4 regions of the Curtobacterium sp. LFS079 genome follow, and region 1 is predicted to be linked to each of the others. Evidence: predicted binding sites of a transcription regulator. Region 1 holds the regulator's gene; each other region holds the start of a gene.
The links. The regulator HrcA, encoded in region 1, represses chaperone genes, less so after heat shock. The targets are predictions, from matches to a motif close to TTNGCACTCGNNNNNNNCGAGTGCNAA.
Positions count from the first base shown of each region.

Region 2: ACNQPB_RS12290 (Hsp20/alpha crystallin family protein) is a predicted target of HrcA. The motif match lies at 942-968, and genes of this name have one in related genera.
Region 3: groES (co-chaperone GroES) is a predicted target of HrcA. The motif match lies at 1,070-1,096, and genes of this name have one in related genera.
Region 4: ACNQPB_RS17225 (FmdB family zinc ribbon protein) is a predicted target of HrcA. The motif match lies at 1,032-1,058, and genes of this name have one in related genera.

Region 1 is NZ_JBFPFO010000008.1:157,982-160,176, reverse strand. Features, by position in the region: gene dnaJ (molecular chaperone DnaJ) at 1-655, opposite strand, end outside; gene hrcA (heat-inducible transcriptional repressor HrcA) at 713-1,726, opposite strand; gene ACNQPB_RS14420 (DUF3097 domain-containing protein) at 1,956-2,195, shown strand, end outside.
Region 2 is NZ_JBFPFO010000006.1:139,948-142,142, forward strand. Features, by position in the region: gene ACNQPB_RS12285 (J domain-containing protein) at 1-215, opposite strand, end outside; gene ACNQPB_RS12290 (Hsp20/alpha crystallin family protein) at 436-858, opposite strand; gene ACNQPB_RS12295 (MerR family transcriptional regulator) at 989-1,408, shown strand; gene ACNQPB_RS12300 (flotillin family protein) at 1,541-2,195, shown strand, end outside.
Region 3 is NZ_JBFPFO010000013.1:22,074-24,268, forward strand. Features, by position in the region: gene ACNQPB_RS17125 (THUMP-like domain-containing protein) at 1-536, opposite strand, end outside; gene ACNQPB_RS17130 (hypothetical protein) at 629-1,033, shown strand; gene groES (co-chaperone GroES) at 1,244-1,540, shown strand; gene groL (chaperonin GroEL) at 1,622-2,195, shown strand, end outside.
Region 4 is NZ_JBFPFO010000013.1:47,102-49,296, forward strand. Features, by position in the region: gene cpaB (Flp pilus assembly protein CpaB) at 1-571, opposite strand, end outside; gene ACNQPB_RS17225 (FmdB family zinc ribbon protein) at 699-971, opposite strand; gene ACNQPB_RS17230 (5-formyltetrahydrofolate cyclo-ligase) at 1,143-1,745, opposite strand; gene galU (UTP--glucose-1-phosphate uridylyltransferase GalU) at 1,866-2,195, shown strand, end outside.

The DNA of each region.
Region 1 (2,195 bases):
CAGGCACCTTGATGGTCAGCGAACGGCGGCTGCGGATGCGGCCCTGGCCGTTGCACTCGTTGCAGGGGTCCTTGATGACGGTGCCGAAACCCTCGCAGGAACCGCAGGGGGCGGCGGTCATGACCTGGCCGAGGATGGAGCGGACTGCGCGCTGGACCTGGCCGCTGCCGCCACAGATGTCGCAGCGTTCCGGGTGGGTGCCCGGCTGGCAGCAGGAGCCGTCGCAGCTGGGGCAGACGACGGCGGTGTCCACCTCGAGCTTCTTGTTCACTCCGAAGACGGCGTCCTTGAGGTCCACACGGACGCTGATCAGCGCATCCTGTCCGCGGCGGGTGCGTGAAGCCGGGCCCTGCATTCCGCCACCACCGCCGAAGAAGGTGTCGAAGATGTCCTGGAAGGCGAAGCCCTGGCCTGCGTAGCCGCCGCCGAAGCCGTTGTCCGTACCGTTCTCGTTGCCTGTGGCGTCATAGACGCGGCGCTTCTGGGGGTCGGAGAGGACCTCATAGGCGTGGGTGACGGCCTTGAACTGCTCGGCGACGTCCTCCCCCGGGTTGACGTCGGGGTGCAGTTTCCGCGCGAGCTTGCGGTAAGCCTTCTTGATCTCCTCGCCGGTAGCTTCCGGCGAGACGCCCAGGACGTCGTAGTGGCTGCTCAAAATCTGTATCTCTTCCTTGTTGTCCTGCTGTTCTTGCTGCGACGGATCCGGCTGGCCTCAGCTGCCGAGGATCCTCGAAAGGTAACGTGCCACCGCTCGGACGGCGGCCATGCTGCTGGGATAGTCCATACGGGTGGGCCCGAGGATCCCGATCTTCGCGGCGGACCCCGGCCCGTACCCGGTGGCGACCACGGAGGCTTCGGACAATCCGTCGTACGGGTTTTCACGGCCGATGCTGACTGTGACGCCGCGCGGATCCTCGGCCATTTCGGAGAGCAGGCGGAGCATGACCACCTGCTCTTCCAATGCTTCCAGGACCGGGCCGATGCTCAACGGGAAGTCGACGTTGGACCGGGCGAGGTTGGCGGTGCCAGCCATCATCATCCGTTCGTCACGGCTGCTTTCCGCCAGCTTGTCCAGGCCGCGGGCCAGCACGGCGGCCGTACCCTGCAGTGACGGCGGGCAGAGCGCGACCACGGGAGCCAGCAGCTGCGGCAGGTGCGCCAGCGGCGCCCCGGCGATACTGGCGAGGAACCGTCCGCGCAGCAGGGTGAGGTCTTCGTCGCTCACGTCCATTCCGGCGTCGACGACCCTTTGTTCGACCTTGCCGCTGTCTGCGATCAGCACCACGAGCACCTGCCGCGGTGCCAGGAGCACGAACTCAATGTGCCGCAGTTTGGCCCGGTTGGAATGCGGGTACTGGACGACGGCGACCTGGTTGGTCAGCTGCGAAAGCAACCGGACCGTGCGCTCCAGGATGTCCTCGACGTCGCCGGATTCCTCCAGAAGCGAGTGGATGGCCCGGCGCTCCGCCGCGGAAAGCGGCTTCACCGCCGAAATGCGGTCCACGAAGAGCCGGTAGCCCTTGTCCGTGGGAATGCGCCCGGCGCTGGTGTGCGGCGCCGCGATAAGGCCTTCTTCTTCGAGGAGGGCCATGTCATTGCGGATGGTGGCACTGGAAACGCCCAGATGGTGCCGTTCCACCAACGCCTTCGAGCCGACGGGTTCGCGCGAGTGCACGTAGTCTTCGACGATGGCACGCAGCACTTCCAGCTTGCGTGGCTCGCTCATGCCTGCCTCCCTCGGACCTTCCCGCCCCTGGATTCTCTTACATCTGTCCCGCGGCCGCCGCCTTGGCGGATCCCGCAAGTCTTAGCACTCAACATGCCCAAGTGCTAACAAGTCTAGTATGTGCCGGACCGTTGTTAGCATTGGTACCGCTCGCGGCGAACAAGCTTCGCCCGCGGCCGGCGCCTTCCGGCAGCCGGAACAATCCCCGACAGCGAAGTGGTGTGACACTGTGTCCTACGACAACTGGGGCCCCGGAGCGCTTTCCGCTCCCGCCAAACGGGCGCTTCCCGAGGTTCCGGCCGAGCACGGAATGGTCCTCGAGGACGTGCAGTCCGGCTGGGTGGGCGCGGTGGTCCGCATCGAAAAGTCCGGAGGCATGCACATTGTCGCCCTTGAAGACCGGCACGGCAGGACCAAGTCCTTCCGGCTCGGGTTCGGCTTCCTGCTGGACGGACAGCCGGTCAAGCTC
Region 2 (2,195 bases), on a different contig from region 1:
CGCTTCGCCGGATCCGACAACACCGCATACGCCTGCATGATCTCGTGCAGTCGCTGCAGGTCGCCCGCTGCGGAGGTGCCGCCGTCGCGATTCACCTGGCGGGTGTCCGGATGGAACCTCCGCAGCAGACCGCGGTAGGCGCGGGTGATCTCGCGTGCGGTGGCCGCAACCGGCACGTTGAGGATCCCGTAGTAATCGGCGTGGCTGTTTCCCAAGTTCGGTTCCCGGTCGGGGTGCTGTTGAAGTGGGGACGGCCCCCGGGGGTTGGACCGGGGGCCATCCGTTGGGAGACACCGTCGGGGGCCGCGTTTTCCTCTGCGCAACAAGCGCTGTGGCGTGGCGCGAAGCCTGCGCCCTTTCTTCCGATGCGGTCGGTCCGATGCTCCCGGTCAGGCGCTCCGCCATGGCTGCTGGACTGCATGGCGGAGGAGCGGGTCAGGCGTTGATCTCTTGGCGTTGCCCCTGGGACGTGATCTCGATGCGCCGCGGTTTGGCCTTTTCGGCGACGGGGATGCGGAGCGTCAGGACGCCTGCGTCGTAGCTGGCCTTGACGCCGTCGGTATCCAGGGTGTCGCCGAGGATGAGCTGCCTGCTGAACACGCCCTGCGGGCGCTCTGCGGCGACCATCTCGGTGTCCTCGCCGGTCGGCGGCTTCCGCTCGGCCTTGACGGTCAGGACGTTGCGTTCGACGTCGAGCTCAACGGACTCCGGGCTGACCCCCGGAAGGTCAAGGGCAACGATGAATTCCTCGCCCTCCTGCCATGCATCCATCGGCATGGCTGCGGGGCGTGCTGTTGTGCCAAGAACCTGTTGGGCGAGCCTGTCGAATTCGCGGAACGGGTCAGTGCGCATCAGCATGTTGTTCTCACTCCTTCAGATCTTGATGCTGATTTGTTGCTGTCCCAGCCACCAAAATCTATGGCAGCTGGTATAAATTTTTTATAGCACTGGCAAAAGAGCGGTGCAAGAGGATTTTTGGGAGGTTTTGATGGCAGAGCACGACGGCGGCACGGCCGCCGGGGCGGGCGGCGGCTCGTCCCGTGGGCTGGCCGGACGGGACGAGCTCGGGGTCTATGCCATCTCCGTCGCGGCCGAACTCGTGGGCACCGGCCAGCAAAACCTTCGGCTGTATGAGCGCAAAGGCCTGCTCACCCCGGACAGGACCGGCGGCGGCACCCGGCGCTACAGCGAAGCGAACCTCGTCACGCTGCGCAGGATCGGGGTTCTTCTGGAGGAGGGACTGAACCTCGCCGGAGTGAAGCTGGTGCTGGAATTGGAAGCCGCGAACCGCGGCCTGGCCGAAGACAACCGCGGCCTGGCCGAAGACAACCGCGGATTGCGGGCGGACAACCACGGCCTGCGGAAGGACCTGAAGCAGGCGCGAGACGGCTTCGGCGGCGCCGGATAGCAGGCCCTGTGAGTCCAGCGCGAAAATCACTGGACTTCCACGCATCTGCTTGCACAGACTGTCCTAAGAACCGGAAGCACGTCCTGATGGGTCCATCACGGTGCAGGTTCACTGACGCTGAGAGGATCAGTCATGGGAGACCTTGTAGCTTTCCTGCCGCTAGCCTTCGGAATCATCGGAATCCTGATCGTCATCGGGGTCATCTGGGGCATCACCAAGGCGATGTGGAAGGTGGCCGAGCCGAACGAGGCCCTCATCATCTCCGGCCTGACACGGGGAACCCTTGAGAACACAGACGGCATGGACTTCAAGATCGTCACCGGCAAGGGCGCCCTGGTGGTCCCCGGCCTGCAGACGGTAAGGACCCTCGCACTGACCCTGAATGAAACCGAGCTTAAGGTTTCGTGCGTGACGTCCCAGGGCATTCAGGTGATCGTCGACGGCGTCGTGATCTACAAGATCGGTGACGCCCCGCCGTTCATCGCCAACGCCGCCCGGCGCTTCCTCGGCCAGCAGCCCAAGATGGAAAGCCAGGTCTACAACGTCTTCGAAGGCCACCTGCGTTCGATCATCGGCAGCATGACGGTCGAGGAGATCATCCGGGAACGCGACAAGCTGGCCTCACTGGTCCGCAGCGCGAGCGGCGTCGAGATGGAAAAACTCGGCCTCGTGGTGGATTCCCTGCAGATCAAGGACCTCCAGGACCCCACCGGCTACATCCAGAACCTCGCCAAGCCGCACATCGCCATGGTCAAGATGGAGGCCCGCATCGCCGAGGCCACCCGGA
Region 3 (2,195 bases), on a different contig from region 1:
GCCGGGTCCAGCCACACGCCGTCGATCCCGTCCAAGGGCACCGAGGTGGCGTCGGCATGGACAACGGAGGCATGCGGGAACGGCATCAGGTTGATCGTGGCGCAGGCTGCCGTGGCTTCGTCCAGTTCAACGGCCGTGACGGGGATGTCCAGGGACGCCAGGGCCATGGAATCGGCGCCGAGTCCGCAGCCAAGGTCCGCCACATGGGAGCTGCCTGCGGCGGCGAAGCGTTCGGCGTGGCGGGCGGCCACGGTGAGGCGTGTGGCCTGCTCCAGTCCGGCCTGCGTGAAGAGCATCTGCCGGGCGAACTCGCCGAACTTGGCCTCAGCCCGGGTCCGCAGGCGGGACTGGGTGAGGACGGCGGAGACCAGCTCGGGGGCGTGCCCGGCCTTGCGGAGGCCCGTGTTCAAGGCCAGGGATTCGCTCTCGCGGTACGGACCCAGCGAGGCGAGCAACTCCCAGCCTTCCGTGGTCAGCAAAGGAGCAATCTGGTCCTGGAGGGACGCGGCGTCCGGCGCCTTGGAGCTGTGGGGCATGCCATCCAGCCTACTTGCCGTCTTTGTGCGCTTCTCTCCCGGGTTCTCCCGCGAGCGGGCGGCGGTGCGGGCGGACGGCTAGGGTTGATTGCATGGAAGACAGCATCAGCCGCCAGTCCGAAGACCCCACACCGACTCCCCGTCCGGGCAGCAGGATTCCTGCCCGCCTTGCCGTTTACGCCCGTCCCGCCGTGATCGCCGGCGCTGCCATCGCGGTCGTCTGCATCGTCCTGCTGATCATTGTCTTCTTCCTTGATTCCTTCAACGCCGCCACCTACTCAATGACCGGCAAGAGCGTCCAGGACGCCACCGACGAGGCCCGGGACATCCGCGAAAGCTACTCGGGCGTCCGGATCGGTGCGCTCGTGGTGCTGGTGCTCTCCGCCGTCGCGGCTCTGGCAGGCAGCGTGGTGCTCTACCTGAACCGGGGCTCCGTGCAGGAAGACGACGGGGACAACGGCGAAGACGTGGACTTCGACGACCTCGCCGACGAGTAGCCGCGCCGCTACACCCCGTTCACCGTGGACGAAACGCTGGCACTCACCTTGACCGAGTGCTAACGCTTGCATAGAGTCTGAGTTAGCACTCTCCCTCGGAGGGTGCTAATCATGCCGCAGGCACTTGCCGGCACCGCGACGACGGCAAGTCCGCCAAGGCACCCCTGGTTTGATAGTCCATGTACTACCTCACGTAAAGGAGAGATCCGAGTGTCGGTCTCCATTAAGCCTCTCGAGGATCGCATTGTTGTCCGCCCGCTCGAAGCCGAGCAGACCACCGCTTCCGGCCTGGTCATCCCGGACTCCGCCCAGGAAAAGCCGCAGGAAGGCGAAGTTGTCGCAGTAGGCCCCGGCCGCTTCGATGACAACGGCAACCGCGTGCCGGTCGACGTCGCAGTCGGCGACGTCGTCATCTACTCCAAGTACGGCGGAACCGAAGTCAAGACCGGTGGCTCCGAGTACCTCGTGCTGTCCGCCCGCGACGTTCTCGCGATCGTCGTCAAGTAATTCCCTGGACCCCGCACCGCAGGCCGGACCGGATTTCCGGCCGCCCGCGGTGCGGGTTTTCCGTCTTGAAAGGACACAACCATGGCAAAGCAGCTTGCGTTCAATGACGCTGCCCGCCGCTCGCTCGAAGCCGGCATCGACAAGCTCGCCAACACTGTCAAGGTGACCCTTGGCCCGCGCGGCCGCAACGTCGTGCTGGACAAGAAGTGGGGCGCCCCCACCATCACCAACGACGGCGTCACGATCGCCCGCGAAGTCGAGTTGGACGACCCCTACGAAAACCTTGGCGCACAGCTGGCCAAGGAAGTCGCCACCAAGACCAACGACGTCGCAGGTGATGGCACCACCACCGCCACCGTGCTCGCACAGGCACTCGTCAAGGAAGGTCTGCGCAACGTAGCCGCCGGCGCCGCACCTGGCGAGATCAAGCGCGGCATCGAGGTCGCCGTCGAGGCCGTGGCCGCCCGTCTGCTGGCGAACGCCCGCGAAGTCGAAGGCACCCAGGTTGCCAGCGTCGCCGCCATCTCCGCCCAGAGCGAAGAGATCGGCGAGCTCCTTGCCGAAGCTTTCGGCAAGGTCGGCAAGGACGGCGTCATCACCATCGAGGAATCCTCCACCACCCAGACCGAGCTGGTCCTCACCGAGGGCATGCAGT
Region 4 (2,195 bases), on a different contig from region 1:
TGGCGAGGGTTTCGGGCTTGCCACCGCTTCCGCCCAGGCCGTCGGATGCTGTGAGCACGATGTTGACCAGCTGCCCGGCAGAGACAAGCTGTATGGATGAAGGATCCGCCAGCCGGACAGGTACGGCCGCTGTCCCAGCTCCGGCGCCGGTGAGAAGGCCGGGACCCAGCAGTTGGGCGTCCGTCGGGATCTGACCGCTGCTGAGCGGAGCAGCGAGCGCCCGGCCTTCGACATCCTGCACGGCAGTCAGGGCGCCGGCCGGGACGATGTCAGGTGGGACGGCCCGCGGAACCAGATCGGTTTTCCCGAGGGAGAGCCCGGCTGGAAGGTCTCTGGCCGCGACAAGGACCTGGATTTTGTGTTCTGAAGGCGGAGTCAGCTGATGGACCGAGATCCCTGCCGCCAGGCAAAGAAGCAGGGCGACGGCAAGGCGGCGGTTGCGCAGCAGCCATGCTGCCGCCCGTTCAGGAAGTGAACGGCGGGGGGCGCGGGAGCCGGGTGGGTTGCTGCGGTTCGAGTTGCGTCGACCGGCGCGTCCGTGCGGGGACCTGGTTGCTCGATTGGCTGGCATGCAGCCACGCTAACCGTCACGCCGTGGCCGCAGAACGCACAGCTCACGCTATGTGGACAAAACCCTCATGTGGATATCACGGGACGCCACCAGGAACGACGCCACAGGAACAGGGGAGGGGAGCAGCCTACCCGGCAGCGGCAGCAGCGGCGGGTGCCGGCGCCGCGGAGGCAGCAGGGGCTGCAGGCGCGGAAGGTGCAGCGGAAACAGTGCTGCCCTTGGAATCGCGGGAGTCAGTCCGGTAGAACCCCGAGCCCTTGAAAACCACACCGACGCTGTTGAACTTCTTGCGCAGGGCGCCCAGGCACTCCGGGCATTCGGTCAGCGAGCTGTCCGAGAAAGCCTGGACGATGTCAAAGGCGTGGCCGCAGTCCTTGCAGGCGTATGCGTATGTGGGCACTGGTGATCCTCCTCAGGGACAAACATCAGGTCCTGTCCGCATCGGGAACCTTGTGGTTCCTTAGCAGTCCCAGGGCCTGAGTGCCAATTCTATCATCGACGGCGGCCGGCACCGCCAGCGTTTGTGGCGCGGACAACACCGGCACCGCCTGGCCCGGGGCGGACGCGCGGTTCAGGGGGTCGCGAACCGCACTTCGCCATCGGGGGTCAGGGCGCCGGCCACCGGCTTGTCGAAGGGCTCGACCGGAATGGTCCCCGCGGGCAGGATCTCCCCGGCGTAGACGACGGCGACGGCCGGGGGCCGCTGTCCGGCGGCGTCAAGCCGCTCAAGGAGGCGGTCGTAGTAGCCGCCGCCTTGGCCGATCCGGTTGCCGCTGCCGTCCACGGCAGTCGCCGGAAGGAAGATCCCGTCCGCTCCCGCGACCACCGAACTGTCCAGCCGTTCGCCGTCGGGCTCGTCGACCGGCGCGAAGCGGGAACGGTGAAACGCAGTCTGCGGGGTCCATTCCACCCAGCTCAGTTGGCGGTCGTCCTCGCAAACGGGCAGGAGCACCCGATGTCCGGCTTCATGCAGGGCCTCCAGCAACGGCATGGTGGGCGGCTCCTGGCCCACGCCAAGGTAGACCGCGAACGTTTTCGAGGCCCCGGCGGACAGGGCGGTGGCCCAAGCCATCCCGTGCCTGGCGATGCCCTTACCGGCCATCTCGATCTGCGAGGCGCTCAGCGCCTTCCGGCGTGCCCGGTGCCCGGCACGGATTTCATCCTTCAGAGTCAACGCTGTCCACTTCCTGTCCTGGATCCCGGGGAACAAACCATGCTGCCTGACGCCGATTATGGCGGACCCTCCGGCAAAGGCTTTTGCCCATTGCGTCACACCTTCCGTTAGATTAGAGCAGTGACTTCCAATAACTGCACTGTCCGCAAGGCCGTTATTCCTGTTGCCGGGCTCGGCACAAGATTCCTGCCCGCAACGAAGGCGATGCCAAAGGAAATGCTGCCGGTCGTAGACAAACCGGCCATCCAGTATGTCGTGGAAGAAGCCGTGAGTGTCGGCCTCAATGACGTCCTGATGATCACAGGGCGCAACAAGCGCGCCCTGGAGGACCACTTTGACCGCGTGCCGGCCCTGGAGGCCACGCTGGCAGCCAAGGGGGACATCGCCAAGCTGGAGTCCATCCAGGCAGCCACCAACCTCGGCGACATCCATTACGTCCGCCAGGGCGAC